Regions from separate parts of the Metabacillus schmidteae genome, predicted to be linked through region 2. Evidence: riboswitches for the same ligand, from Rfam matches in the RefSeq annotation. Region 2 holds a riboswitch; each other region holds the start of a gene.
What was found. A riboswitch is a leader RNA that binds a small molecule or an ion and turns the genes downstream of it on or off. The one in region 2 is predicted to bind cyclic di-GMP.
Positions count from the first base shown of each region.

Region 1 (7,969 bases), on a different contig from region 2:
CAGCTGTTCAAAACTATACAAATGATGTAACAGCAGATGCGAATCAATACATTTCAAATGTAACAGATATTGTTTCGATCGATCTACTTGATGATGAAGAAGTCAATCAGCAGGTTGAACAAGCGAAGAAATCAATAAACGACACCATCACCAATTTAGAAGATTTTGATGGAGAAAGCACATCTTCATTAGAGGAATTAAATGCGGATTTAAGTATACTAACAGCGTATTTGGAAGACATGAATACAACTGTAGCAGTAAACCCTAGAAGTCTCGAATACTTTCACCCATTACAGGCACTTATGAATCCGACACACGCTCTATTAATGGGCAGCATTCGCTCAACACCTATGCATCTCGTAACAAACGGATCACCGGTAGCCAATCGTTCTACACAATCGATCTATGCATTCCAATCTTACACAACACCTTATCAATGGTTGGGTCTGAACTTCTCTCCGACAACAAGTAGCACCTCTGAGAAAGAAGTGGAGAAGACATCTCCTTATCTAACAGGAGATTCGGTTCAAAGAGGAGATTTTACTTTTGAAGCTGGTGCAGGAAAAGTAGAAAATGATTGGTCAGGATATGGTGATGGAGACGGACAACTCGGTGGAAGCAGTAAATTAACTGGTATTCACTCTGGTGTAAAGCACGATACAGGAGTAATGGATTCCAGCTTTGACCTGCAAATTGGAGCAGCAGAAGCGCAAGCAAGCGTAGGGGGACAAAGTATTTTTCCTTTAGTGAAAGCTGGAGGGACAGTCTATGCAGCAGAAGTCAAAACACAGCTTGATGATGAGATAGACTATGTTGGTCGTACAGGTATACAAGCTAAGGGTGAGCTCCTAAAGGCAAATGCCTACGCTGGAGTTGACAATGCATCAGTCGGATTTGCGGCCAAGGCGTCACTAGCGGAAGGAGAGGTCTCAGGAATCCTGCCTATTCCTTTTACTGATTACAACTTTAAAGGTACAGTTGGTGGTTCGGCAGGTGGTATTGGAGGAGAAGCCAGCATCGGAAAAGAAACAACGCTTGACCTTAGATTTATACTCGGAATTAAACTGGGAATTAGTTTTGAAAAAGCAGAATAAACCTTCTTGATTTGAAAGGAGCCCGCGTGAATATGAGAAATGAAATTAATTCAATCGTCATTGACAAAGGAACAGACTTACTGCCGATTGGTACAGTTGTCTTGGTAGAGGGAATTGTACAAGCAGTTATGATATACGGAAGAATGCAGCAGAAGGCTGATCAAGAGGAAAAGGTGTGGGAATACGTAGCATGCCCTTACCCACAAGGTCATATTTCAGATGAAACAAATGTGTTTTTTAATCATGAGCAAATTAAACAAGTCATTTTCAAAGGGTTTGAATCTGAAGGTGAAACAATCATGAAGGAAAAACTACTTTCTTTAACACAAGGAATAAATCATGAAGGCGATCATTAATTGGTTTATTGCCCCATATAAAACGGTACGATCAGAATTTCAATTGTTTTTACACTTAAAGAATCAAGAAACAACATCTAAAGAAGAAAAGATGAGAATTACTCAGCTTCAACTAGTAAACATCATGTTACTAGTTATATACTCAGTATTTTTCGTTGCCTTTTTTGTGTACATCGGACTGCTATTTGTAGCAGGCTGGTATGCTCTTTCAGGTATCATTGTTGGTCTCATCATGATGAGTCTTATCAGAGTCATGCAAAAAAGGTATTTAAAGCGTCGTGATGCATTCATTAAAAATGACCCTACAATCATCGAATCTTAACGAATAGAAAGGATAGGTTCACTTGAAAAAATTAAGTTTCATCATCGCGATGATGCTAATGCTCGTCGCCTGTAGTAATGACACTTCTTCAGAAAAGCCATCTGATACAGAAGCAAGCACCTCCAAAGAAAATGAGCTATCCTATGAAGAAAAGCAAAAAGAAATCGTTGCTTTTATTAATGAAGATATGAACGAAATTGCAGGCTATGAAACAAAAGCGAATGAAGCCTTGGCAACCGTATCGGGGGAGAATTTCAAAAATGACCAAGAATTACTGAGTGTCTTAACAAGCGAGGTTATCCCTGAATACGAAAAAGCCATTGAAACAGCAGAGTCACTGGAAGTTACTGTTGAAGAACTGGAGCCAATCAAAGGCCAAATGGAAGAAGCATTAAGCATATATTATGACGCTCTTTTACTCGAAAAAGAAGCATTAGAAAAAACCGACCAGGAATTAATTGAGCAATCTAATGCAAAAGGAGAAGAGTACCTAACCGCCCTGAATGAATATCATGAAGAAATGGAAAAGTTAGCGAAAGAATATGATATTGATTACCAAAGAACACAATAAAACATGCAAAAAAGCTCAAAACTTTTGATTTTGAGCTTTTCTTTATGATGTTATGGTAAAATTCACATTAAAAAGTGGAGGTGTAACTGTGGACTTTCTATCAATCATTTCATTTTTAGGTGCCGCAATCGTTCTGACTCTTATGCCAGGACCAGATAACTTGTTCACCTTGGCACAGAGTATAGCAAAAGGTAAGAAAGCTGGAATTTTCACTACACTTGGGCTATGTACAGGATTATTAGTTCATATTGCTGCTGCGACCATTGGGATTTCTGCCGTGATTTATCAATCAGCTTTAGCTTTTACACTAGTTAAATATGCAGGAGCAGCCTATTTGTTATTCCTGGCTTATAAATCCTTTAGAGACAAAAGTTCAGGCTTTACTTTTACAAATGAGAACTCTTTAGACTACAAATCTTTATATAAAAAGGGAGTCATAATGAATCTCTTAAATCCAAAAGTTTCATTATTTTTCCTGGCTTTCTTCCCGCAATTTATTCAGTATGAGAATGGGAATGTGTCCCTTCAAATGCTCGGTTTTGGAATTCTATTTCTCATCCAAGCCTTAGTGATTTTTACATTAATAAGTATGTTTGCTGGAAAAGTCGGCAATTTCCTACGTAAAGATCCATCATTATCGAAAAAGATTAACATGATCCAAGGTTCTCTGTTTACACTGATAGGACTAAAAATTGCCTTTAGCCAGAAATAATCATAATCACGTGAAGAGTGGTTTTCTGACTACTCTTTTTTTATACAAAAAATGTTAAAAGTAAGTCATAATGTCCCTCACCAAAAATATAATAAAAAGGTATGTCTCCATCTTCACTCCACCCATCGACAAATTTCTCGGGAAATAAACTGTTTAAAATAGGTGAAAAACCACAATTTCTCTATTCAAATCTCATAAAAATGAAAAAAATTTAAAGAAAGCCTTGTCCCTTCTGACTTTATTAGCATATATCTTAATCCAAGCTAATAAAATGTTACAAACCTATCAAAGAGAGTGTTTGAGGTGAGGGATCGTGAGTGTAATTTTTAATCGCTGTAAAAGAGGCAACATACGATCATCTAAGAGAAATTCAGCCAAAGTGTCTTGGTATGCGAGTCTCATTTCACACTTCTCACATCCATATTAGGGAGGTCGAGTGGTGTGCACGATTACATCAAAGAACGCACAATCAAGATTGGGAAGTATATCGTGGAGACAAAGAAAACTGTTCGCGTCATTGCGAAGGAGTTTGGTGTTTCCAAAAGTACCGTCCACAAGGATTTAACGGAAAGGTTACCTGAAATTAACCCTGATCTTGCGAATGAGGTAAAGGAAATACTTGATTATCATAAATCAATCAGACATTTACGTGGTGGAGAAGCAACAAAGTTGAAGTACAAGAAGGACGAAATTTTAGAAGAAGAACCAGTGAAGTAAATGAATTCTATCTACTTTAAGTAAATCGACAATTCCCTACATACTCACCTGAAATTTTTTTACAAAATCATACTATTTTTGCGAAATTGTGATAAAATAGGTAATTAGGTCAGTATTTCGGATATGAAGATTTGCAAGGAGGATATAGATAGAATGTTTGCGAGGGATATTGGTATAGATCTTGGTACGGCTAACGTACTTATTCATGTGAAAGGGAAGGGAATTGTGTTAAACGAGCCTTCCGTTGTTGCCCTGGACAAAAATACTGGTAAGGTACTTGCCGTTGGTGAAGAAGCTAGACGTATGGTAGGACGTACTCCTGGGAATATTGTTGCTATTCGCCCATTAAAAGACGGTGTTATTGCAGACTTTGAAGTAACAGAGGCAATGCTAAAGCACTTTATTAATAAGCTGAATGTAAAAGGGTTACTTTCAAAGCCGCGCATGCTCATTTGCTGCCCAACGAATATTACATCTGTTGAACAAAAGGCAATTAAAGAAGCTGCTGAAAAAAGCGGCGGTAAAAATGTATTTCTTGAGGAAGAACCAAAGGTAGCAGCAATTGGTGCCGGTATGGACATCTTCCAACCTTATGGAAACATGGTTGTTGATATTGGCGGTGGAACTACTGATGTCGCTGTGTTGTCAATGGGCGATATTGTCACCGCCTCTTCCATTAAAATGGCTGGGGACAAGTTTGACGCGGAAATTTTAAATTACATTAAAAAAGAGTACAAGCTATTAATCGGTGAGCGTACTGCAGAAGATATTAAAGTCAATGTAGCAACTGTATTCCCAGGCGCACGTTATGAAGAAATCAGTATTCGTGGTCGTGACATGGTAACAGGATTACCTCGTACAATTACCGTGAACTCAACAGAAGTGGAAGCAGCACTTCGTGAACCAATTTCCGCCATTGTACAAGCTGCTAAGAGTGTCCTGGAACGTACTCCTCCAGAACTTTCAGCAGACATCATCGACCGCGGTGTTATTTTAACAGGTGGTGGAGCACTACTTAACGGCTTAGACCAACTTTTAGCTGAAGAACTAAAAGTACCAGTACTAGTAGCTGAAGCACCAATGGACTGCGTAGCAATCGGCACAGGAATCATGCTGGACAACATGGACAAACTTCCACGCAAAAAATTCGGATGATACTTTTAAGAACCTGACTTGTGCAGGTTCTTTTTTTGTGTGGGTCATGGTGTGGGTCATGGGGACAGGTTCCTTGTCCCGGCAGTGTGTGTAGAATCATGGCGGAATTTGTCTAATCGCAAATAAATTCGAAAAATAGTAAATAAATTTGTCTAATCGCAAATAAATTTTTGAAATCGCAAATATAAATGAAGAATCGCAAATAAGGTCCAAAGGAAGGTCCAATGGGACAGGTCCCTCGTCCCGCCAATAAGTTTGTACTCAAATAGGAATAAAAGCATAAAAAAGAATCGGCCACAAAAAGCCGATTCTCCATCCATTCTCCTTACCGTAACTCCATCCAGCTCCCCACGTGATGCACCGCAACACCTTTAAAGCTTGAATAATCCTTATAAGCATCTGAAACAAGCGCAAGCTCTTGGTCCATCGCACTTTGCCCTTCCTCATAAAACGTCAGGAATCCGTCACTGCTGCCCAGGTTCATCGTTTCAACAGCAATCGTGACATCTTTATTAAGTGACGCTGCAAGATTTATTTCGTATTTCGCTAGCTCAATAATCCCATTGGGACCAACAGCCTTATCACGGTATGCCATGATTGTAATCTCACTCGTATTCTTAATCACCCATTCAGCGAGATTTCCTTTTCCGTATTTATTTTTCACATTCATCTCGTCAAACCAAAAAGGAATATCAGCGGCGAATGGTATTCCAAGTGTCTTCGCAGTATTCGCTGCAGTTAAAATGACATTTTGATATTTCAGCACAGCTCCACTGTAATTTGTAGTCCATTGTGAAGTAAGATATGGCTCAACATCAAGATGAATGCCGGAAAATTTTTCACCCTCAGCTGCACTTGTTTGATAGGCGGAAACCCAGTTCAAAAAGTTAGTAAAAGCCTTAGATGATGGTCCCCATTCAGGAGCACCGTCAAGCGCATAAACCTTTATTTGACGTGCTGAAGCTTCTTTAATAAATTGTTTATATTGGTCAACATTAATCAATCGGTTAATTTGTAAATACACATGAGATACTTGTTTATTTTCAAGAAATTCTAATATAGCTTCACGATTCGTCACAATTTGATTCGTATCCCAAAGCCATGTAGAGTATTCCGTGTTCGCGCTGGCATTTGCTTTATTCACACCGGCAACCCCCAACACAAACATAGTTAAAATAAACATCAAGATTATTCTTTTCATCTTATTCTTCTCCCTATAAAGCCCATGGCTCAAAAAGGAGCCTGGCAGCTTGGCGACCGTGCAATGTAAAATATTGTATAGGCCCATAGCTTTGCGTCCCTGCCTTTCGACAAGTTTGCCCTTATCAGATTTTTCTTTATTATAAAGACAAGCTAGGAAAAAAGAAATAAAAATATTTTTTCCTAAAAACTAACAATGGAGAAAACAATCGTTCTCCTTTATAATCAATAATAGGGAATTCTGTCGAAAAAGAATTCAGTTGTTCGGACAAAAACACGGTTAAGGTGGGTTTACTCATGCTAAGAGGTTTATATACAGCAACTGCAGGGATGTTGGCACAGCAGCGCCGAACAGAAATGCTATCAAATAATATGGCAAATGCAAATACAGCGGGGTATAAAGCGGATCAATCGACAATCCGGGCTTTTCCGGAAATGCTCTTGCAGCGTATGGAAAATAAAACTGTTCCAACTGGTAATGGAATGAATGTAGCAGGCATGCAAACAATTGGTTCGATTAATTCTGGAGTTTATTTACAGGAAATTAAAAGTAGAGATATCCAAGGTGAGCTAAAGGAAACAGGCCTGGTAACTGATGTTGCCTTAGTTGAAGAAACTGTTCCTCTACATCCGGAAACAAATGTAAAAGGTTCATTATTCTTTGCTGTTCAAAACGGAGCTGGTGAGGAACGCTACACACGCAACGGACATTTTACATTAGACGAAAATGGTCTTTTACTTTCAGATGGAAATCCTGTGCTTTCAACAGCAGGACAACCAATCTCTATCCAAGCCAGTGAATTCAGCGTTACAACTGCCGGCGATGTTTTGGTAGATGGAGAACCAGAACCTATCGCACAAATTGATGTCCGTTTTGCTGAAGATGTACGTAATCTAGTCAAAGAAGGAAATGGAATATTCCGTACTTCAGACGGCCAAGCCCTTCCAACAGCAATCAACAATGGTGACATCCAATACAATTTAAAACAAAACTATCTGGAAACTTCCACTGTAGATGTAGGAAGAACATATACGGATATCATGACAGCCTACCGTTCATTTGAAGCAAATCAAAAGGTGCTGCAAGCATATGATAAAAGCATGGAAAAGGCCGCAAATGAAATTGGCCGCTTATCATAATAGGGGGAAATAATAAATGTTACGCTCAATGATTACAGCGACTAATACAATGGGCCAGATCCAAAAACAGCTTGATCAAATTGGCCACAACCTGGCAAATGTTGATACTCAAAGCTATAAAAGAACGGAAACAACATTCTCCGAATTAGTTCGTCAGCAATTTACTAATCAAGGCAATGCATTAGAAGAAAGAGAAGAAGAACGTTTTGGAACAGAACTTGGGATTCGACAAGGAACAGGCGCAAGACTAAATAAAAGCGTTGTGTTTACACAAGGCAGCATCAAGCAAACTGGCAGATCACTTGATATTGCTTTTACTTCACCAGATCAGTTTTTACAAATTGATGTAAATGGGCAAATTAATTATACTCGAGATGGTGCTCTATATTTATCGCCAGCAACGGACGGAAGTAACCAGCTCTTACTCTCAACAGCATCGGGTAACCTGGTCCTGGATGAAAATCAAAACCCAATTCGGTTCAATGATACATTTAAAGAGCTTATGATTTCAAAAGATGGAACAATTAGAGCCATACCGAGAAATGAAACAGAACAACCACAAGAGTTCCAACTAGGTGTTATTCAAGTAGATCGTCCGCAAATGCTGAGTCAGTTAGGGAATAATCTTTACGGATTAAAAGATCTGGGTGACATGCAAATCGAAGACGTATTAACCTACTTAGAAGGTGCAGACCGCGGGGC
Region 1 covers NZ_CAESCH010000002.1:1,320-9,288, forward strand. The annotation lists gene HWV59_RS20980 (LXG domain-containing protein) at 1-1,094, shown strand, start outside; gene HWV59_RS20985 (DUF4176 domain-containing protein) at 1,127-1,450, shown strand; gene HWV59_RS20990 (hypothetical protein) at 1,434-1,772, shown strand; gene HWV59_RS20995 (hypothetical protein) at 1,795-2,343, shown strand; gene HWV59_RS21000 (LysE family translocator) at 2,432-3,055, shown strand; gene spoIIID (sporulation transcriptional regulator SpoIIID) at 3,497-3,772, shown strand; gene mreB (rod shape-determining protein) at 3,926-4,927, shown strand; gene HWV59_RS21015 (amidase) at 5,253-6,128, opposite strand; cyclic di-GMP riboswitch class I at 6,169-6,258, opposite strand; gene HWV59_RS21020 (flagellar hook-basal body protein) at 6,425-7,267, shown strand; gene HWV59_RS21025 (flagellar hook-basal body protein) at 7,284-7,969, shown strand, end outside.
Region 1: linked by a shared signal. The riboswitch ahead of HWV59_RS21015 (amidase) and the one ahead of HWV59_RS26670 (hypothetical protein) in region 2 are both predicted to bind cyclic di-GMP.

Region 2 (7,969 bases):
TTTTTAATTGCTTTCAATTTACTTTCCGTTTCCTTTAAAAGACCATAGGTACCTTCTTGAATGAGGTTCTCCATAATCTCCGCAGCATTAGGTTTAGGTTCAAAAAATGCTCGATTTGTCCTGGAACACTTCTTACAAACCTTAATATCAAAATGTATACTCTCATTATTTAATCTACAATTTCCACAATCTTTCATAACAATTTCCTCCTTAGAATAGATTCAAATTAATCAAGAACAACCTAGACTAAAAGCTGAATATCACTTATAGAAGCATTGAGAATAGTTATTTCTCTTCTCGACTTCATAGCAACTTCAACTCTAATTGCTTTACTTTCGGAATTACCTAAAGTGATAGCGTATAAGAAGCCTAAATTTGAATCAGTTCTAATAAACTCTCCATTGTTCTTCAGCATAGTAAAAAGTCTTTCTTTCATATAAGCTGGTTTAAACAATTCTTCGATTTTATTAACTAGCATGATATTCTCTCCTCGGATCTCTTAATCGTTAGATTTGTTGAGTCTTGATAATTCGCTTTGACAAACTCTTGAACATGCGCTTCATCTACAGCATTCACCGTAATTTTCTTCTGCTTTTCCCCTTCAAAAAAACTAACGCAATACATAAACTTTTCTGGTCTTTGAACACCATCAAAGAATTCATAATCGGGTAAAACAGAGATAACTTTGTCCGTTTTAATAATTTGAGGAAGGATAAATTCATTAGCTGGATTGACGATAATCCATGCAGGATATCCCAATAACAATTGGAAAACAAAAATATCTCCCTCTCCTATAACTTCTCCACCATTTTTAACTAGAAAATTTGATCCTATAGTAAACTGACAATCTTCCGTATAAAAATTAAATTGTTTACTCATATAGCAACTCCTTCAACAGAAAAGAGATCGTAGTCTGACGGCATTATTTCCTGTCTAAGACATTCGATCTCTTTTATCAACTCTATAAGTCTAAAAGACTTTACTTTTTTTCGAATTTGAAGATTTACAGTTGAGTCAGGTAGACAAATAACGCCTACATTTCCCTTCTGAAAAATTCCTCTAGTCTTTGATTTCTCAAAGGAAGATCTTCTAAATAAATCTTTAATCCAACTCTCTTGGTTTTTTGACTGATGATGCAAGGTATATTCGACTGCGTTAATTTGTGGTTGAAAACAACCCATTGACATGTCAAAAAGATATAACGCTCCATCAATTGATCCATTAAAATAGACTCTGTACCCATAAGAAGATTGATGATCCCCATATTTCTTAAATGGTTCAATAACAAATTGAGTTCCATCCATCTCCCATATAAAGTCACCTTTTACTTCTTTGAAATGTACTGATTGTAGGGCAGGACCTAACTTTGAAGGATGAACTGGCGCAAAACAGGTAAGTTTAAACACCTTCTTCAACTCCTTCCTCTTCGATAAGACAATCTTCAGAACAGAAGTTTTTTCCTCTTACTCGAAACAAAGTCTCATCACAACAACTACTACATACACAACAACTTGGTAGACATTCACCTTTCATAAAATAATCACTCTTTCTAAAAGTTTTTTTTATTCAAACTCGCTCTTTCCCAAAAACTAACAAAAAAGCCCCTGGGCAAAGGTTTAATAAGGACACAAAAGTGTCTAAAACCTAAGCCCAGAGGCTACTATGTTTGATCATTAACAGCTGACCTTATGTAATAAATGGTCGCATAAAAATAACAAAAGAAAAAGTTTGAACATATTTATTATAGACTAAATAAATGCACTATTCAACGTTAAGTATTAGCTGATCACTTATAAGGCTAACACTAGTTCTCTTAGCTTTTAGTTTTTATGCCCACTCTAGATTTTCTGCAGATACAATCCTATCTAAAATGCCTGTTCTCCCAAAGTTAATAATCTCTAGTTTAGTTCTACCATAATACCAATGATAGTTTGTTGTATTTTCTAAAGGTTGATATGTTGTTATGAGTAAAGCTTCGACGACATCATTAAATTTTCGTACTGTGAATCTTTCACTCTTTCACCTTCTGGAAATGAATGAACTCCAAACCTAACTTTCAATTCTCCTCTTACAGTTGATAGCCATTGTTTTTCATGTTCTGATAGCCTTTGTAAAAAACTCCTTTAAGTTTTACCAACATAAAGTAATGTTTCGTACCCTATGTATTGACGGTAGATTGCATAAATACCACTGTTATTTAATGCAATCTGATTATGAATTATGTTATTTAATAAATAAGGACCATGCCATTTTATGTATACTGTCGTCATATTTTTCCTCATGGTTATTAGTTAACCTATAGTCTAAAATCGTGCTAATCTATAATTCTATAAATATATTTAACTACAACTACATACCAATAGCATGTATATTAGTGAAAAGTTTAAACAAAAAAGTAGTCTGATATATAATCACGACTACTTTATACTCTACTTGAAAGGTATTCTCTAGCATCATCTCTAGATAGCTTAAAAGTATTAATTATATACTTTTCAGATACTATTTCATCTCTTTTAAGACCTCTAAAATTAGATAAAGGTATATCTCTAGATTTTGCGTATAAAACTTCTATTTTTTCATTTAAAGAATGCGAAAAAACTGTTTTAATTTCTCTAGTAAGTGAAATATGTTCTTCTACAGTATTTTCATCTATTAAAGTTAAACTTTCTCTCACTACAAATTCTCTTGCAGCTACTAATATATTATCTATGCTCTCTCGTTCTTGGATTAAACTCATTAAAAAAACCTCACTTCTCTTCTTCTATTTTTATTATAGAAAAAATCATAGATAAAACTTTTAGATTCCACAATTTTAATAGAAATAAGAATTTTTTATATTATTATAAATTGTTCTTAATATAATTACGGTATTCCATATAATTATTGGGGGTAATCTTAAAAGTGAATTTACGAAATTGTAACACACCTCAAAAACGCACGAATAAATCTGAATACAATAAATTCTTTAGTTGGCAATAAAAAAAGCCATCTATATAATGGCCGGTTGCACTACTAGCTCCAGATTGTTCAAGTGCCCAAATAAGAACAGCCTATCATTGCTTCCAAGTATTTGTTTAATGATAATTACTTCAAAATTATTAGTCAAAATTCAACAAATCACACATTCTAACATCTAATGCATGTGCAATTTCATAAATATTTTCAAGAGAAATGTTACGTAAACCTCTTTCCACATCGCTAATATAAGTTTGATGTAGATCAGTTAAATCTCCTAATTCCTCTTGAGAAAAACCTTTTTTTCTCCTGTGATACCTAACTTTCTGACCAAACTTTATCTTAACATCAATTTTCATCGAAATTTCCTTTCTTATGATTAAGTTTACTAATATTGAAAGGAAAACTCTATAGATTATAAGTTATATTTCCTATTAATTGAATGAATTTCATAATTATGAGCCCTACGGGCTCAAGGCTTCTGAGAACTAAAAAAAGGAGTACCTCCCCAAAATGTCGAATTTAGTAAGCACCACACAAACTAATAAGACTGGAGGAAGACTCCCTATGACTATTATACGACAAGGAAGCCTGTTTGACCTACAAGAATTATATGATTTAGAACCTACCCAACGGTTTGAAGCTATTTTTTCTACTATTGACATTGAACAAATCTTCGCTGTGGTAACGAAGAAATCCCGTTTTGGTAGACCAGTTGAACTTAACTATGCTGCTATGATTTACTCCTTGGTTGCTAGAATTTCAGAAAGAATCCCATTTATTAAAGATTTAGTTAAACGATTGAAGAATGATATGATTTTCCGTCTTGACTGTGGGTTTTTAGTATCTGATTCCGTACCATCAGATGCTGCTTATTCACGAATGATTACTATCATTAGTGAATCGAAGGTTTTGGAAGAGGTTCAAGAAACTCTTCTTCTTCAAGCGATATCCGAAGGATTTATTACGGATGATACCATTGCCATTGATGCCACACACTTTGAAGCACGCGATCAGGCACCTCCAAAAGATGAAAAACCTAAAAATGAACCCAAGAAACGTGGTCGCAAGTCCAATGAGAAAAGGGAACAATGGTTAATTGAAAAAGCAGAACGTGAAGCCAATCTTCCTCTTTTTGAAAAGAAAATTGAAGAACAACTGGACGTTCCTTTAGCCGAACTTCGCCATGAAATTCCTCAAGACCCTCAATGGGGTGTAAAGAAGAATAGCGAAGGGAAAAACGTCTTTTGGTTTGGCTATAAGGCCCACTTAGCAGTTGGCTCAACGAGCCAATACATTTTGCAATCCCTTTTTTCCTCTGGCAACCTTAATGATGGAAAGGCAGCTATTCCTTTATTAACATGTATTCATGAACGTGTGCCTCTTCCAAATCTGCGCTATGAAACAATGGATGCTGGATATGATTTCGAACCTATCTATACGCAGATTCATCGAATGGGACATCAATCTGTTATTGCTTATAACAAACGCAATGAGCCTGAACCTATTGGCTTTGATAAACATTTCGCACCAACATGTGTCAGAGAGCATTCCTACCGTTATGACAGTTTTGATCCGAAATATGAGACACTAAAATATACTCGACCAAAGGAATGTAAAGACTGTTCTTTAGCGAATGATGGTCTTTGTCAAAAGGTATACAAAGTGAGAATCACTACTGATTTGAGAAAATATACAGCACCAGCTCGCGGATCAATAGCTTGGAAGACGATATTTAAACGCCGTACCGCTGTGGAGCGTGTGAATGCTTATCTAAAGGGATATTTCCAGCTGGACAACGTTCGTTATCGTACTGGAAAACGTGCCAAAGTTCATTTTGACTTAGTAACTTTAGTTTATAATGCTTCAAAATTAGCTGCCGATCGTATCAATGCCGTGTTAATTCAACAACAAGCAGCTTAAACATTAAAAAATTTAATAGAAAACAAATTCTGAAGGTCTGTGTTTCTTTAAAATAAGTAATTATGAAATTGATTCAATTACCAAGAATTAATATATTTTTTTAAATTCATATTATCAAACAAGGAAATTATAATAAAAGTATAATACAGGTCTTTGGACACAGGAATAGGTTTATTAGAAAAAACACGAATTTTTTAGAAAGAATTTCCTTTACCTCTCCTCCCCCATTTCTCAAATATAGTGTTTTTTGAAATGCAAACGCTTTTACAAAATTCTTTCAAGCAAATGTCCACTATAAAAGAATTAAACCCGCTTGCTGAGTTTAGTTTAAATTCTTTAATTAATATCACTAAGTATGATCAAAGTTTATACCTTACAAAAGAAAAATCTCATTGGTGTATATTAGCCCATATAGGTGAAATTCCGAAAAATCATACCTATAAAGTACCTAAACAATATCTAGAAAAAATCATGTATAGAAATGATGTAAATCAACATCAGAATTTATTAGGTGTTATGGATGTTCGTTCGTTTTTGTCTATACCTATTAACAGCAGAGATCATAAAGGACTTCTCATTGTGTATAGTAAAGGAAAAAATGAGTATATAGATAATTATCAAAAAGAGGACATTTTGCCGTATTTTCGTGAACAACTGACTCATTTAATAGATAATCTTATTCATTATCAATCTTTACAACTATCAGCCACGTATGATTATCTTACGAATGTATTAAATCGAAGATATTTCTCAGAAGAAGCTCGGGATATGTTAAATACCACTTTAAAACATAACAGGAATGTTTCAATTTTACTAATAGACATTGATCATTTTAAACGAGTAAATGATACATAGTAAGCCCGTATTCAAACGACGCATATAAATAGAACTGCACCTCCGGTAATATGATCATATCAATATTAAAGGAGGTGCTTTTCATATGCCTGATCAAAAACTGACTATTGTCCCCGTTACGCTTCTTCCCGAAAATAAAAGTAAATCCGTGTCACCACCAACTAGCTCTTCCTCTAGCATCTGTACAATCAAAACGGCAAATGCGGAAATCCTCTTTTATAATGGTGTAGACGAGCACATCATCCTAACAATCATGAGGGAGTTGAAGCATTGGTGAAACATGATTATACGGATGTGAAAAATATCTATATTGTTTGCGGAAAAACTGATATGCCAAAAGGGATTGACGGATTAGCTACTCTGATCCAGGATTCTCTTGAATTAGATCCCTACGGGGATTCTATATTTCTGTTTTCCGGATGGAAGAAAGATAGATATAAATGTTTGTACTTTGATGGAGATGGCTTCGCCCTTCTCTATAAACGTTTAGATAATGGGAAGCTTCAATGGCCTAAAGATGAACAAGCAGTACGTAATCTATCCCAAAAGCAGCTCAGGTGGTTACTCGAGGGCTTAGCTATTCAGCAGCCAAAGGCCATTCAACCATCGGATAAAGGAACTTTTTAAACACTGTTATTTTTTCTTTATCTCCCCCGTTCGAACTGGTTATAATAATAAGAACGAAACCGAACGGAAAGTGGTGAATGATATGGTGAAAGCTTCTTCTACGAATGAAAATCAGAACGAGAAAATAATTCGGCTGCTTGAAGAGCAGTTGGCTCATTCAAATCAACAAAACAAAGAATTATCGAAACAGATTGAAGCATTAACCGATCAAGTACGCCATTTAACTAAGCTTTTATATGGATCAAAAACTGAAAAAACGAAATATAACGCACCAGACGGGCAAGGTACGTTATTTGATGATGACCCGGTTTTTAGCGAACCTGAGCACACAGAAGAACAAAGCCAACAGACTATTTCTTACACTGTTGTACGAAAAGTTCAAAAGAAAACAAGAAATGATTCATTGCATGATGGCATTGAAGTAGAAGCTATCCATCATCATCCGGAAAATACGACCTGTGACTGTTGCCAAGACCAAATGATTGAAATAGGCAGTTCAATCGTACGTGAAGAGGCTGAATTTATTCCTGCCAGAATGAAGAAAATACAACATATTGAGCATGCATATGAATGTAAGAATTGTAAAAGTGATCTATCTCAAAAAGCGCAAATTAAACGTGGAAAAGCACCGCAACCTCCCATTCAACGTAGCATCGCAGGTCCAAGCGTTCTTGCCAAAGTAATACATGATAAGTTTTCACTATACTTACCACTTTACCGACAGGTAAAGGAATGGGATCGTTCTGGTCTGAGTACTAATGATAAGAACCTTTCAAATTGGGTTATTCGTGCATCGCATGATTGGCTATTGCCTATTTACGAGCATATGAAGCATTTAATGATGTCTAAATCGCTCATGCATGTCGATGAAACGTATGCACAAATTATCAATCGATCCGATGGGAAATCTGGACAAACCAATGCTTATAATTGGGTATTTCGAAGCGTGCCGAGCCAAGGGCCAATAATAACTCTTTTTCAAAGTTCATTATCACGTGGTCGATCTGTTCTTGAAAATTTCATTAAAGGCTTTTCTGGAACGATTATTTGTGATGGTTATTCCGCCTATGACAAAATTGAAGGTGTCACTTTCGCCAATTGCCTTGCGCACGTTCGTCGCTATTGGTTAAAAGTGGAGAGCAAAAACGGACAAATCGGTGTAAAATATTGTGATGATTTATATCGATTGGAAAGGCAATTCAAACACCTGTCTCCAAGTAAGCGCAGAAAAAAACGGCAAAAATACTCAAGGCCAATCGTTGAAGAATTTCTAGACTGGGTTGAAAAATCCCCATTCTACGGCAAAAATGCGCTTGCAAAGGCAGCAGAATATACTTTAAACAGAGCGAATGGTTTAAAAGCATTTTTGATGGATGGTCGTATCGAAATTGATAATAATCCAGCAGAAAATGCAATTCGACCGAGTGTTGTGGGTCGCAAGAACTGGATCCACTCAGTTAGTGAAGCTGGTGCCAAAGCCAACGCTATCTGTTTAAGTATTGCAGAAACTGCAAAAGCAAACGGTGTGGATTTTTATCGATATCTATTGAAATTATTGACGGATTTACCTAATCTAGATATCTATCAACAACCGGAAATTTCAAATCAA
Region 2 covers NZ_CAESCH010000003.1:200,592-208,560, reverse strand. The annotation lists gene HWV59_RS26695 (hypothetical protein) at 1-197, opposite strand, end outside; gene HWV59_RS26690 (hypothetical protein) at 242-478, opposite strand; gene HWV59_RS26685 (hypothetical protein) at 472-879, opposite strand; gene HWV59_RS26680 (hypothetical protein) at 876-1,406, opposite strand; gene HWV59_RS26675 (hypothetical protein) at 2,124-2,270, opposite strand; gene HWV59_RS26670 (hypothetical protein) at 2,423-2,737, opposite strand; cyclic di-GMP riboswitch class II at 2,991-3,073, opposite strand; gene HWV59_RS26665 (helix-turn-helix domain-containing protein) at 3,099-3,314, opposite strand; gene HWV59_RS26660 (IS1182 family transposase) at 3,523-4,878, shown strand; gene HWV59_RS26655 (GGDEF domain-containing protein) at 5,131-5,733, shown strand; gene tnpB (IS66 family insertion sequence element accessory protein TnpB) at 6,007-6,360, shown strand; gene tnpC (IS66 family transposase) at 6,443-7,969, shown strand, end outside.

Region 3 (7,969 bases), on a different contig from region 2:
ATTTGCTGAGAATACACCATGGGTCCATCTTGATATTGCAGGTACAGCAACAACCTCAAAGGAAAGTGAACTTGGTCCATCAGGGGCGACAGGTGTGATGGCCAGAACATTAGCCGCATTTGTTGAGAGGTTTGAGATCGGGAACTAATATCGAAATTTGAAAGACATGTTGGTAGAAAACAAAAGTGACAGGTACATACGTAAAAATATGTTTACCTGTCACTTTTTTAACAGCTGCCTCCCTGATTAATATTTAAATAACATGGCAACTAATTGGTAACCGGCACCAATCGTCCAAAATAAAATAGTATCTCCTCTTTTAACAGTTCCTCTATTTATTGCCTCGTGTAATGCCAGGAAGGGGCTGGATGTCCCTGTATATCCGAAACGATCACCCACATAAACTATTTGATCATCCTGTATGGAAAACTTATCTTTTATCTTTAAAATATTGGCTAAAGAGAATTGTGAAAAGCAATAACAGTTGATATCACTTGCTTGTAAATGATTACGCTCTAAAAGCTTTTGAATCATGTCGAAAGTAGGAGGCAGAGCGATATCTCCATCAAAAGGAAGCCACTTAATATACTTTCCTGCCTCTTTGTTTTGGAGTACATTCGATAAGCCTTTTGCGGGATATAAGATTTTATCCATATTGATTGAATCTGTAAAATAAATAGAATCAATAAAACCTGTTTCTATATCTGTTTTTTCTAATATAACAGCAGCTGCAGCATCACCATAATTTGAGTATGTTATTTCATCTTCTGGATCACTAATGATAGAGTTATAATCTGCCCCTACAATTAATGCGGTTTTAACATGCTTATTTGCAAGCATATATCTAGAAGTATAATCAACAGCAACAGTCATGCCGGCACAATTAGCATTCGAATCTAAAATGATTGTGTGTGCCCCTGCCCCGATTGCATTGTGTAGATAAGTAGCATTTGTAGGAAACGTGTATTCAGGAATTTGTGACGAGAACATGATAATATCAATATCTTTTCCACTCATTTTTGCTTTATTAAGAACTCGTTTGGCTGCTTCTATGGCCATCGTTAAACTATTCTCTTCTGGATTATCAATGATATAACGATTTTTTCTTCCCATATGTTCAAGAAATCTTGTGATATCCTTTTCTCTTTGCTGAAAATGATGAATAAAGTATGTGTTATCAACGACTTTTGTTGGATGATAAATATCAATAGAATGGATTCTTATATGTTGCAAAGTGTATTCCCCCTATTTATTTGTAGAATAAAAAAATCAGGATGAGTGATTCATCCTGACACTTCTTAGCTCTCAATAACTTCGGCGTTTGATAATCCTGTGCTTCTTGCAAGTCTATTTAATTGAAGTTTTAATACAGGATTCTGTTTAATTTTGAATACCACTTTTTTGAAACCGGATTCCTTATACATTTTATACGAATTTTCTAAGCTTGGAATCATTTCTTGTTTAAGAAGATCCATAAAGGTGCAATCAATTTCTAAAGTGAATTCATTAGCGTTAATAACTGAAATCTTATTCTTATAGTCACTAACGAAGTTTTGTACATCTGTTGGTGTAAATGTTCCACCAATATACATCTCCACGTTTTTTGCACCACGATTTACTTTAATTTCATAACTACCTTGTGACATATTGTTTCTCCTCTCTTTTGTAAGCGAGGTTCTAAGGCGGACAACCAAGAAGGGGTTAAAACCGGATTCACGATGTGCAACTTGGCAGTCATAGCAATATGCCTTAGACCCATAGTTTTGCGTCCTTATTTTTCAATAAGTTTGCCCTGTTAGACCAGTATATTTCTCATAAAAAATAGGCCATCTTTAATATCGTCATATTGGAAAAAAATTTAATATAAAAAGATAATGTTTTTTAAGAATTTGAAAGAAAGGGCTTTTATAACAGTAGGAATTTAAAGTCTCTTTAACGTTTAAGAGATTATTTTGAATAATATCTTAGTATACTAATTGACAGAATAAAAACATATATGATAAATTTAATTCCGATGTTTTATTTCTCTACCATATTAGTAAACTAAAGTGTTTTTTGGGGGTATTGAAGGTGAATGCAGTCATTATAGCAGTTATTGCTATGCTAATTTTAAGTTTATTAAGAATAAATGTTGTTTTTGCTCTTGTGATAGGGGCTTTAATAGGTGGATTAACTGGAGGCTTAGGTTTAGCCACAACGATTGAGAGGTTTACAAGTGGGTTAGGTGGAAATGCTACAGTAGCACTAAGCTATGCCTTACTAGGAGCTTTTGCCGTTGCATTAACGAAAACCGGATTACCAGATGCGATGGTATCAAGTGTGATAAAAATAGTTGGTCGTGATGGAGAAGCAAGAAGAAAAACGCTATCAAAGGCACTTATTGTATTTTTAATTCTAATTATGGCGATTTTTTCACAAAACCTAGTACCAGTTCATATCGCATTTATCCCGGTTTTGATACCGCCACTTTTGAAGGTTTTGAATGAGCTTGAGGTAGATCGTAGATTAATTGCATCAGTCCTTACCTTTGGATTAATAACACCTTATATGTTTTTACCTGTAGGATTTGGGGCCATTTTTCATGGAGTTATGCAAATGAATATGGAAGAAAGCGGACTAACTGTGACCTTATCTTCCATTCCAAAAGCGATGGCTATACCTGCTATCGGAATGGTCTGTGGTCTACTTATAGCTGTTTTCTTTTCGTATCGTAAAAAAAGACACTATGAAAATCGTGAAATACCTGGTCAAGAAATGACTCAAGAGTATACGAAAAAAAGTATAACGATAGCCGTTCTAGCTATTATAGTATCACTTTCTGTTCAACTATATCTTTCTCAAAAATTAGAGGTTGAAGGAATGATTTTTGGTGCATTAGCTGGCTTAAGCATTTTATTTCTAGGCGGAGTAGTAAAGCGTAATGAAGCAGATACATTGGTGACAAACGGAATGAAGATGATGGCATTTATCGGATTTGTCATGATTACAGCATCTGGATTTGCAAGTGTATTAAAGGAAACTGGTCATGTTGAAAAGCTTGTAGAAGATGCAGCTGGGTTGATTGGCGGAAATCAGGCAATAGGTGCATTGCTAATGCTAATCGTTGGTCTTCTTATCACAATGGGAATTGGTTCATCCTTTTCGACGATTCCTATTATTACGACGATATTTGTACCGTTATGTCTTCAATTGGGATTCAGCCCTATGGCAACGATTGCGATAGTAGGCACAGCAGCAGCACTTGGTGATGCAGGATCACCTGCTTCTGACAGTACACTTGGTCCAACATCTGGTTTAGCAGCAGATGGAAATCATCATCATATTTGGGATACGTGTGTTCCAACCTTTATTCACTACAATATCCCCCTTATTATCTTTGGGTGGATCGCAGCGATAATTCTATAGAATATCTTAACGAAAAAAAACTTGGCTTTGTTCAAACCAAGTTTTTTTTCAATATATTTAATTTCTCCGTTAATTCCTCGTCATCCCATTCTAGTATTGTGTCTACTAATTCAGGATTTTGTTCCAGTATCTCTCTCTCAAAAGCTTCTCTGTCTTTTATATCTAAAAAATACTTCTTTACAACCAATGTCTTCATGTTCTACACCTCTTTCATATACTCTACTATTTTTATTGCCAAAACTAGTAAACATTATACAGATAAGAGCACAAAATTAAAAAAAATATGAATCTGATTTTTTTCGACAAAGTCTTTTCTTGTTTCTCCTATTTTATCCATTGTATGATTATACTAGACTATCTTCATTTATTAGGATCGGAAATATTTTGTTGATAGAAATAACGATTGACTAAGCTGACAAGCAAAGTTTTTCTATGGAGGTTGTTGCCGTGTCTTGGATAAAAAAATATAAGTGGATGATAGCCAGTATAATAGTTGTTACTGTCTGTTTCGGGTTTCTGGGGTATATTTTCTTTGATATGATGAATTCTAAATCAACTTCAACAGCTGCTCAAAACGTAACAGAAGAAGTTGAAGAAAGTACCAACACGAAAGAAGTTGTATCAGAAGAAGTTGTTATGAATAACAATCCATTCGGAAGTGAACAGGCAACTTTATCTGAAGAAGATATTCTCAACTATATGCACGGAATGAGTCATCAAAAGGTAATTGCAGATGAAAAATGGCTACATTTTGAAATGACGGATGAGCGAATTTTGTTTCTGATCAACTTAATAGAAAATGGTCAATATGACCATGAGGAATTGTTGTTGGACATTTTAACTCGTTGGAAGGCTGGAGATTTCTCTCAAGCTGATGAAGATCACAATGAAATCTGGAGCTTACAAGGAGGAACAATCGGTAAAGCAACAGGTGTCATGTCTGCAGAGCAGGAGCAACAGTACTTGGAAGAGTATGATGAGAGTATTAAATAAATAAAACAAATAATTTCTAAAAACCTGTGTCTTTTATAGGATGTTGTGTCCTGAGTCGAGTAACCAGCAAAAGGAAAATAAGCGGAGATTTTCCGGTTAGATGGAGAATGGAGCTCTTTTCGGGGATAAATAAGGGGAGGTTTTCCGATTATGCAAAGAAAAACCTCCCTTTTTCACATTTTTCGAGTTAATAGGCGGAATCTCTCCGTCTATTTATGCTCTTTTAAATAGTAATTACTAAATAAGCGGAATTTTTCCGTCTATTTTTCAACTTAGGTGTTTACCCTTTCCCACAACCGATAAGTGCAGACCCTCTCGATCAATCAATAAAATTGGATTGCAAATGACAGAAGAATTGACCATCTTTTTTAATTGTACAATACTCATTGCCCACCATAATAATGTTGTCAATTGCTATGCCAAAGTTAAGGGGATTTCGTAGAAATGTTGATAAATAAGGAAAATGACGTATGCCAATTCATACGTCATTTCTAAGTCATATATTTAAGTAAGTACCTTAAAATCGAGAACAAAGGCTTTTAAAATAGCTTATTACTCATACATTACGCCGCAATTCTTTTATTAGCTGCCTTCGTTACAGCAAAATAAATGCGAGGAGCCAGCAATGCACCTAAAATCGTAAAAGCAACATCTTTTACAATAAACCATGCCATAACACCCCAAGCAGCACCGTATGACATTGGAGCATTCATCCATACATTTAATGCAAGCCACATATACGTCGTCCCTACGATATAAATAAGAGTAATGCCTGCAAATGATGCAATCATGAAAACAGGTAGCTTCTTTTCTTTACTAACTTCTAGAATTTTACCAACTGCATAAGCTGCAATAATATAAGAAATAATAAATCCGCCAGTGCTTTGAAATAAAACACTAATCCCACCACTAAACTGTGCAAAAACAGGAGCGCCGGCCATTCCAACTAGTGCATAAATCGTCATTGATAACGCCCCAAGTCTGCTGCCTAATAATAGTCCAGCTAAAATACAGAAAAATGGCTGCATTGATAATGGAACACCTGCCACTTGAAGAAATGGCGCCCAAGACGTAATATTAGCACCAATAGCCATTAGTGCGGCAAACATACCAACTAATGAAATATCGTATGTTGTTAATTTTCTTTTCATCGTATATCCCCCTTTAAAACAAATTCTTAAAGAAAGAATAATATAAACGAGAAAAGATTGTCAACTGTTTTAAAGTTTTAGTTAACATTAACATAAGTGAATATGGAGGAATTGTCATGTATTTTGGAAAGCAGAAAAAACCACACCCTTCCGGAAGGGTTCCGCCAAATCAAAACGTTACAACGGCATTTCCTGTTTTGCATACAGGAAACGTTCCTTACTATGAGGATATTAGTAAATGGAATCTACAAATTTATGGATTGGTCGATCATCCTAAACTTTTTACATTAAAGGAAATAAAAGAGGATTTTCCTCAATCAGAATTAATTAATGATATCCACTGTGTAACGGGTTGGTCTAAATTAGATGTATGTTGGCAAGGGGTTAAAACAGCAGATTTATTAGAGGGTGTTCACGTACAATCTCAAGCAAAGTATGTCATTATACATGCAGAAGAAGGATGGACGACAAATTTATCAATTGATGACTTTATGAGAGAAACAACTCTACTAGCCCATAGCTATAATCATGAACCTTTAACTCCTGAGCATGGTTATCCCCTTCGCGCTGTTATTCCCCATCTCTATTTTTGGAAGAGCGCAAAGTGGATAAGAGGGATTCAGTTTACACAGCATAATCATCCGGGTTTTTGGGAGAGAAATGGCTACCATATGGAGGGAAATCCTTGGCTCGAACAAAGGTATCGTTTTGATTAATTCTAGGGAGATAAAGCTTTGACATTGAGCTAAAAGAAATTCTTCGAAAAAAAGCTATCCAAGGATAACTGTCAAAAAATTCATCCTATACTATTATAGTTTCTATCAATTGTCTTTAATTTACTAGAGATGAGAAACAAGGCTTAATATTTACATAAGAAAGAGAATCATGTGTATAGCCGGCAAGACATGGATGTATAGTAGGATAACTAAGCTGAGATGATGATTATGTCTTGTCTTGCCTCTACATAAGCTTTGCCAAACAGCGAACGGAATATAAGGAGAATTGTTAGTGGAATTTCGACATTGCGGAAAAATTTTTGTCATAATGGTCAAACAATAGGATTACCATGTCCCCGTAATAATAGGGGACATGGTGCTAACCTTTTACGTCAATGCTGTTTCCTAAGTTAGGATGTGGCGCTTCCATAGCTTTTAAAAGCTGTTCGTTGCTTTGCTGTGAAGTTTCCATTACTTTTTTAGCTAATGCGATACTAACGTTTTGACTTAGAGATGCCTGATTTAACCCAATTGATAAGGCTGCAATATCCACGATTTTCACCCCCTCATCATTTGTATCGGTTAAGTAAACAAATGATGAAGGAAATTTTTAAAGAAGTCTAATTAAGCTTGCTCTAACACATTGGCAGTTTGGCCGCATTGTTGAAGAGCAGCTTCAACAGATTGAAGTGAAACTCCGATTTTTTCGCGATTTGTCCCTTTTTCTATAGTTTGCAATGCACTCTGTAATGAAGTCTTAGCTGTTTCTAAAGCAGAAACGGAATCTTGGACAAACCCTCTGGCATTTTTTTGCATTCTCATTCCTCCTTTTTCATACAGTTTAGTTTGTGATTAATGAGACAAAATATGTTTCTTTGACAAATAGAAAAACTTGGCTTTTCGCCAAGCTCTAAAGGTGAAAGCTTATAAAATTATTATGCCTTCTGATAATACAAAAAAGGCAGACGAATCTGCCTTTTGATAATAGTGATACTTAATTCATTAAATGTTCCCTTTTTAAGACTTCAGTAACTGATTTGTATATAAACCCAAGATCATCGGCAACAGCTTTATATGTGATTTCTCCATCCATAACATTAACTCCTGCCTGGAGTGCAGGGCTTTCGCTAATAGCACGATATACACCTGTATTGGCCATTTGTAATGCATAAGGAACTGTAACATTTGTAAGTGCAATCGTTGATGTACGAGGAACAGCTCCAGGCATGTTTGCAACAGCGTAATGCAGAACACCGTGTTTTTCATATGTTGGGTTATCATGTGTTGTGATATGGTCAACTGTTTCTACAATTCCACCTTGATCAATTGCAACATCAACAATAACAGATCCCGGCTTCATTGCTTGGACCATTTCTTCCGTAACGAGAGTTGGCGCTTTTGCTCCGGGAATTAATACTGCACAAATGAGTAAATCAGCTTCAGCGACAGATGTTGCAATATTCATTGGATTTGACATTAATGTTTTAATTTGATTACCGAAAATATCATCCAACTGACGTAAACGGTCTGCACTTAAATCTATAATCGTCACATCAGCACCTAAGCCAATTGCCATTTTTGCTGCATTTGTACCGACCACACCGCCACCGATAATCGTCACTTTACCACGGCTCACACCAGGAACACCAGCTAATAAAATACCTCTTCCACCTTTAGGTTTTTCAAGGAATTGTGCACCAATTT
Region 3 covers NZ_CAESCH010000002.1:709,507-717,475, forward strand. The annotation lists gene HWV59_RS24240 (leucyl aminopeptidase) at 1-148, shown strand, start outside; gene HWV59_RS24245 (ketoacyl-ACP synthase III) at 247-1,233, opposite strand; gene HWV59_RS24250 (hypothetical protein) at 1,299-1,646, opposite strand; cyclic di-GMP riboswitch class I at 1,719-1,802, opposite strand; gene HWV59_RS24255 (Na+/H+ antiporter family protein) at 2,071-3,405, shown strand; gene HWV59_RS24260 (hypothetical protein) at 3,437-3,601, opposite strand; gene HWV59_RS24265 (DUF6241 domain-containing protein) at 3,853-4,398, shown strand; gene HWV59_RS24270 (biotin transporter BioY) at 4,962-5,549, opposite strand; gene HWV59_RS24275 (sulfite oxidase-like oxidoreductase) at 5,666-6,265, shown strand; gene HWV59_RS24280 (YjfB family protein) at 6,645-6,818, opposite strand; gene HWV59_RS24285 (hypothetical protein) at 6,890-7,081, opposite strand; gene ald (alanine dehydrogenase) at 7,260-7,969, opposite strand, start outside.
Region 3: linked by a shared signal. The riboswitch ahead of HWV59_RS24250 (hypothetical protein) and the one ahead of HWV59_RS26670 (hypothetical protein) in region 2 are both predicted to bind cyclic di-GMP.

Region 4 (7,969 bases), on a different contig from region 2:
CAATACAGCACTCAAAAAACCGCCCATATTAGCAAAACCCGTAGCAACACCGACTTCTTTTGAATCAAATGACTGGCGAACAACTGCGAAGGTTAAAGCACTTGCACCATTTCCAAAGCCGATAATGAAGAAAAGCACAATTAGCATAAAAAGTGGTGGTTTTCCATTGAAAATTAGAAATGTAGCCCAACTGAGAAAAATCATACAATGGATAATCAAATATGGCTTTTTAATAGAATGTATACGGCTTGAAACCATGGTTACGACTGGAGCACCAATAATAGCTCCAAAAAGACCGATCATAATAAATTGACTTGCTGCTGACAATGACATATCAAATACAGAAGTCCCATATGGAACGGCCCATGAACCGATGAAGCCTACGTACGTACCTACAGCTCCAAAATGACAGAAAAAAGCTGCCCAAGCTTGTCGATTCGTAAAAATCCGTTTTAAAATCACCATCGTTTTCTCAGGCTCAGCCTTTATTTTTTTTAGTGATGAAACTGGTAATCGATTGTTTTTGGCCATTTGTTTTGGAAGATGAATGAGTACAATGTAAAGAAGGATTCCACATAGAAATAATAGAATTCCCATTGATAAAAAGGATGATCTCCAGCCAATTAAGCTGATCCAAAGTGAAAATGGTACTGTTGCCAGTAAGAACCCGAGACTTCCGCAAACACCTGCCATTCCCAGCAACTTAACAAATTCATTTCCTTTAAACCACTGACTCAAAATCAACACTAAATTTACCCATATCGCAGAATCACCCGTACCAACGATTAACCTTGCTATAAGAAGTAAGGTTTCATTTTGTGCAAGACTATACATTAATGTCCCAGTTCCGGTTAAGAATGTCCCAATGATAAGAAAGAAATTAGGGCCGAAGCGATCAGACAAAATACCAATCGGCACTTGCAAACCTGCATATGCAAAAAATTGAATGCTTGCAATAAATCCAATGGTTGCTGCTGTAACGTTAAATTCACTCATTAATTTGTCAGTAATTAAACCAGGTGCTGTTCGTTGACTAACAATTAGAAAATACGTGAACAGTACTGAAGCAAAAACGACCCATCTGTACTTACTGTTTTGTTTGTTCATTTGTTTATGCTCCTGTTTTTATAGATTACTTTGTTCATTATAAACCAAATTTTTTATTGACGGGTAAAAATGATCAAAACAAAACCCCATTTCAACAATAATTGAAATAGGGTTTAATTTTACGGAGTATATGTATCTTTAAAAAGTTTCTTATTTATCTTCCCTTAGTAAATATTCATTACCATCCTGGTCATAAAAAGTGAACATCGTTCCAAACGGCATTCTCAACATTTCACCGACTTTTACTTCTTTTTGCACCATTTTTTCGTAAGCTGATTCAATATCAGTTGTGCTGAAAAGGACTGATGGATGTGCAACCTTTGAAGGTTGTTGTTGTTCCATTGCTGACTTGGAATATAAAACAAGGGTAGTAAACTCATCATCACTTGGTCCGACCTCAATCCATTTAGCATTCGGTCCCATCGGTTGTTCCAACTTTAAAACAAATCCCAGCTTTTCCAGCCAAAATTCCTTTGCCTGTTCTTGATCCTGTACATATACAGTAATTTTCGCAATTTTATTGATCATCAGTTTTCCGCCTTCATTTATTTTGCGTTTTCATCCGGTTGATGAATGCCAAAGGTATTTCCTTCAGGGTCTATATAGTATCCTTGCCACGCCATACCTGGAAGAACATATTTTGGAAGAGCGACCCTACCGCCTAGTTCAATAATTTTAGCTTCTGTTGAATCATAATCTTCCACTCCCATTGTACACGCATAGCCATTCAAAGCTTGGCCAGTTTCTGGCGGAGCACTTTGACGTTGCATTAAAGCTCCGTTAATTCCCGGCTCATTAGCATCACCGGTTACAGCTCCGAAATAAGGCATTCCGGCATATTCACTCCAATCTTCAAACTTCCAGCCAAATACCTCACCGTAAAACTTTTTAGCTCGATCCATGTCACTAACATGAATTTCGAAATGTACCATTCTACCCATTTTTTTGCCTCCTTGTTTACCCATCGAAATTTGAATTTTCAAGTATATATATTCTACATAGGATTTCGTACTCCTACTTCATTATGGTATAACGAACAATATTTATACAATGTTTTCCTTAAAGTCGATCTTTCTCCAAATAGCTTATCAAAGAATCTAAATCTTTCGCACAAGCTTTTTTAAAGGTACCAGCCATCAGTTTCCCGAAAAATTTTGCTATTCCTGTAAGTTCATTTATTTCCCCATCTAACTTAATCTCTGTATGATTGTTTTTTGAGGTAAGTATGTATGTAAACACAAATTCACCTTTTCCTGTTGTTCCTTTTGTTCCATCACAGCGCAGCACGATTTTATCAGGTTCCTTCAATTCAACCACTTCAAACAGTTCAGCAGCTTCCTTTCCAAACATTTTTCTTGTTTCCTTCCATTCACTTCCTACTTTTAATGGTCCCTCATCCAACTTCTCGATTTTGACTAGACCTTGCATCCAGTCCTTTGCAGTGTCAAGGTCTAACAAAGCTGAATATGCTTTTTGTTTTGTTACCTGGACAGATCTTACCACTTCAAAACGAATGCTCATATAACTTCCTCCTAAAAACTCTTAGAATACATATTATGATATAAACATTAACTTACTATAATTATGCACTATGTATAAGTACTAAAAAAGTTATAATAATAGTTTATTTCACCAAAACGCTTGAACTGTCGTAATTCCGTTATTTTATTTTAGAAAAGCTGGATTATGGCCTAGTACTAATGGTAATTGAATACGTTTTTCCTAAATGATCTTCCTTAATAAATTTATGGTTGTAGAAAAAAAACTAGCCTTCAAAGTATAAAGGGGTTCCATTTTTGGGCGCATTTTTACTATAGAAGGAAAAATTTCGCTTATTCAGTAATTAATATTCAAAATAGTACAAATAGACGGAGAGATTCTGTCTATGGACTAGTTTATTGCAAAAAAGGGAGAGTTTGCTAGGCATAATCGGAATATCTCCCCTTATTCATCCCGAAACGAGCTCCATTCTTCATCTAACCGAAAAATCTCCGCTTATTTTCCTTTTGCTGGTTACTCGTTTTCAGGATAAGACATTCTATTAAAAGAAAGAGAAGCAAGGTTTAATAAACTTAAAGTTTAAAACTATTAACTGCTTTTTGAAGTTCTTCCGCCATTGCGGAAAGAGTACTGGCTGCTGAACTTACTTCATGTATCGTGGCATTTTGTTCTTCTGCAGAAGAAGCGACATTTTCGGAATACTCAGCTGATTTTACTGCAATTGAAGATGCGTTTTCCATTGCTGAAAGCATTGAATGAGCGTTTGTTTTTATTTTTTGTACTGTAGTGAAAACTTCTTGAATTTGCGAAGTTACCTCTAAGACAGAAACGGATATCTCTTCAAACTCGCTTCCGGCACGTTCGACAAGTGTCTTACCTTCTGCAACAGAATGTTTCCCTTCTTCCATCGCCTGAATCGATTGCTGAATATCTTGCTGAATATCTTGTACCAATAAATGAATTTGTTTAGCAGATTGATTAGATTGTTCAGCTAATTTACGTACCTCGTCAGCAACAACAGCAAACCCTTTCCCATGTTCACCCGCTCTTGCAGCTTCAATTGCGGCATTTAAAGCTAATAAATTCGTTTGATCAGAAATCGAAGTGATTAACGAAACAATCGTACCAATTTCTTTAGATTTTCCCCCTAATTGATTAACAACCTGGGAAATCTCGATTGTTTTCGTATTGATCACTTCCATTTGCTGAACAGTATGTCGAATAACCTCTTGACCATCTTCAGCTTTTTGCTTAGTTACTGCAGAAACGTTACTCGCAGCATTCACATTACTGGCCATTTGATCAATTCCATTTGATATTTCAAGTGAAGTTGTTTTTGCACTTGAAACACTTTCTACTTGATTTTCTGCGCCTGTTGCTACAGATTGAATAGAACTAGCAATTTCATTTGTTGCTTTACTAGTTTCTTCCGCACTGGCGGTTAATTGCTCTGAGGCAGCAGCTACATTTTCAGAAGTACTGGCGATTTGCGAGACTAATTGTTTAATATTATGAACCATTTTGTTAAAGTTATGAGATAATTCACCAATTTCATCATTTGAAGTAATTGGTAGAGGTTCTAGAGTAAGATCACCACCTGCTATGTGATTCATACCTTTTGTAACCGTCAGCATTGGCTTTGTTATTCTCGAAACAATGAATATTGCCAGTGCTATTACAACGATTCCTGTAATACCAATAATGATCATTGATAATAGCTTTATGAATTCGGCATCTGCAAGTGCTTGTGATTCAGGCAAGTTCAAGCTGAGACCAAAACCAACAGCTTCAATTGGTGCATAAGCAATTAAAAACGATTGATCAAAACGATCAAAAGAAGCTACACCTGTTTGAGAAATGCTATTCTTTAACGAAGTACTTAATACATCTCCTAGATCTTTCTCTATTTCATCAATAGTGAGCCCCAATAGTTCCTGCTGTGGCGAAACCTGAAGACGAGTTGAATTATCTACTAAGGTGATAAGTGTAGAGATTTCCTCAACATCATCACTGGCTGCAAACTCAGTGTTGTTTAAAAACTGATCAACAAGGATTTCAAAGTTGGTTGAACCTGCCAAAACACCAATCACATCGCCATTTTCATCTTTAACAGGAGTAGCAATATTAATAACACGATTACCTGTAGCTCTGGATTCTAGCATGTCAGAGAAGGTTGATTTTCCTCCTGCGGCTGTTTTGATATAGTCACGATCACTATAATCATTACCTATTTTATCCGGGTTTGTATGTGCGATTACTTTTCCCTTAGGATCAGCTAAAAACACAGTTTCAAATACATCAGATCGATCATTTAAGGACGAAATGAATGGTGTAATACGATCTTTATTAAGGGATTTGATCGTATCACTCTCAGCTGCTACTTCAAGCTGATTTCTTTGTGAATAATACCATTCACTCATCGTTTCTGCTTTACTTTGTACTAAGCTTTGCATACTGGCTTTTTCTTTTTCAAGGATAACACCGCTGCTTATTTGGTAAAGCAAAATAGAAACAATAATTAATGGGGCTAGTGCTAATAAAAGAAACCAACCTGTAAATTTTGTTCGAATTGAGTTCATTTTGAAAAATCGATATTTTAGATTCTGCTTTCTCATGCTGTCTTATTTCTCCTTTGTTGTAATGTGAATAATTTTTTACACTATATAAAAAGACTACCCTATTAACAAGAGCAGCCAATTTTCCCAGATCATCTTGATCAAAAGTTTGGTAGCCAGGCGATCATAGCATCAAGCAATTACTGGTACTTTAGACCCTAAGCTTTGCGACCTATCCTTTCGAATAGTGTGCCTTTTATCTTTTTAATATATATGTTAATAGAGTAATATTACATGAACATGATAACTCTTTCAATATGATTTTTGCATGGGAATAGTTTCTAGTTTAAAGCTAATATAGTAATGAGACCTTTTTACTATACGTCAAGGTCAAGATGTTCACTGGGTTAATTAATAAACATAATGATTCCTATACCAATGATGGCCATGACTACTAGATGAAGGCCATTTGCTCGAACACCTGCTTCAAAGCCGGAAATTCCTACAATTCTGCTAACCATCAAGTTTAGTCCGGAAAATGGGCTTAATGCAGTTGAAATCGACCAGCAAAGTAAGAGAAGCATAGCTAATGACAAATTACTTATTCCCAGTTGTTCTGCATTCAATTGCATGGCTAAGGCAGCAATAATTGCTATTTGATGGATACCTATATAAGTGGTAACAACAACAAGTACAATTACAAATAAGGCAAATAACAAAAACGATTGATTCGCAACAATTGTTAACACAGCGCTAATTTCATTTGCTACATTTGTTCCTTGTAAGGCATGTGCCAGCAATCCTGCACTGCTGAACAACATGATTTCATTATTCATCATTGGTACTGATAGGTCTCGGTAATCCTTCAATAAAGGCATGAGTTTTGCCCAGCCATTTGTTACAATTCCCCATATAAGTGGCATGATAATGGATATTAAACATACAATCACAATCATCGACCATTTGGTCAAATACTCAATTGTTAAGGAAGTTAACATAAGAAATGTCACAAATAAGGCTAATTGAATAAGCTGTTTTCTCGTTTTTTTGGCCAATGGTTTCTTAGGTCCAGTTTGATCTTCAAATGGATGTTTTTTCGCCCAAATGGCAAACAAAATATTCCCTACAATTAAAGATAGAACAGATAAACCAATTCCATATAAAATATATTTTCCTACAGACATATCTAAATAATAGAGAACCAATGAGACAGAAGCGAAATACGGTGACCATAAAATGGCCGTTGAAAAACCGATAAGATAGCTTTTAGCAGACATTGCAGAAGGTAGTTTTAATTCTGATAGGAATTCACTGATCAAACGGACTGAACCAAGGCTTAAGATCGGACTCAAGAGAAATAAGGAAGTCGTAATCCCGGCAAAAAGCCTTTTCGGATGGTGTAACAAATTCCGTAATAGCGAATCAATTGCTTCGAAATAACCTCCTAGTTTAAGTGGAATCGAAAGAAGTGGTGCAAGTGTTACTAAACATAAAAGAGGTAAGATTAATAGAATTCCATTACTTATTCCGTCAATTCCGGCACCTTTATATAGTTCCAGCACAATACCTGTTCCCATCATTATAGACCCGATAATGCGTGGAAATCCCTTTGCTTTCATAACGCTGGCAATAAAAGCAGCGATCACGAAAACGACAACAACATACCCCAACCATGCATGTTGTAGGAAGTATTGAACAAGGAACAATAAACACATTAACAATATGAGATAGCTTCGCAAGTTGTCTCATCTCCTATCAATTTCTGGATCCTTTAAATGTTTCCTATAGCTAGTTTTACTCTATAAAAAGAGTAAGGCAACCCTCAACACAGGGATGCCTTACTAGTCTTATTCATGTTACAGGAGCAGGATTGAATAAAGCTAAATCGTTCTGCAATCCCCAATGTTCAGCCCAGGTTTGCTTGCGCCCGCTTGCAACATCCAAGATGAAATGGAAGAGTTCCCAACCAACATCCTCGATCGTTGCCTCACCAGTTGCAATTTGACCGGCGTTTACATCAATTAAATCCTGCCATTGTTCCTTTAGTGTATTACGCGTGGATACTTTAATAACAGGAGCCATAGCCAAACCATACGGAGTTCCTCTGCCTGTTGTGAATACTTGGAGATGCATACCAGTTGCTAATTGCGAAGTACCGCATACAAAATCACTTGCTGGAGTAGCTGCAAACAATAACCCTTTTTGTTTGGCTTTTTCACCCGGTGGTACAACTCCGGTAATTGGTGTGCTACCGGATTTGACAATTGATCCTAGTGATTTTTCAACGACATTGGATAATCCGCCCTTTTTGTTGCCAGGTGATGGGTTAGCACTCCTATCGGCCTCTCCCCTTTTTAAGTAGTCGTCATACCATTTCATTTCATGGATAAGTGCTCGACCAACTTCTTCATTAATAGCCCTTGGAGTTAATAAATGTACAGCATCTCTTACTTCTGTTACTTCAGAAAATAAAACGGTTGCACCGGCCCGGACCAATAAATCAGCTGTATAACCAACAGCAGGATTTGCCGTGACTCCTGAAAACGCATCACTGCCTCCACACTGCAATCCTACAACTAAGTCAGAAACTGGGCACTCAACTCTTTGTCGTTCATTTAATATTTGTAATCGTTCCTCTGCCATGTTCGTAATTGTTTCGATCATATTCATAAAACCTTGTTGATCCTGTAAAGAAACAATTTTTTCTACATCTCCATCCGGAACCAATCGACCTGGTGCTAACTTTTCACATCCTAAGCCGACTACCATGACCTCTCCGCCGAAATTTGGATGTGTCGCGATATTTT
Region 4 covers NZ_CAESCH010000001.1:2,879,205-2,887,173, forward strand. The annotation lists gene HWV59_RS13920 (MFS transporter) at 1-1,107, opposite strand, end outside; gene HWV59_RS13925 (VOC family protein) at 1,258-1,635, opposite strand; gene HWV59_RS13930 (VOC family protein) at 1,653-2,048, opposite strand; gene HWV59_RS13935 (SRPBCC family protein) at 2,167-2,628, opposite strand; gene HWV59_RS13940 (methyl-accepting chemotaxis protein) at 3,180-5,222, opposite strand; cyclic di-GMP riboswitch class I at 5,331-5,426, opposite strand; gene HWV59_RS13945 (TRAP transporter large permease subunit) at 5,570-6,901, opposite strand; gene garD (galactarate dehydratase) at 7,014-7,969, opposite strand, start outside.
Region 4: linked by a shared signal. The riboswitch ahead of HWV59_RS13940 (methyl-accepting chemotaxis protein) and the one ahead of HWV59_RS26670 (hypothetical protein) in region 2 are both predicted to bind cyclic di-GMP.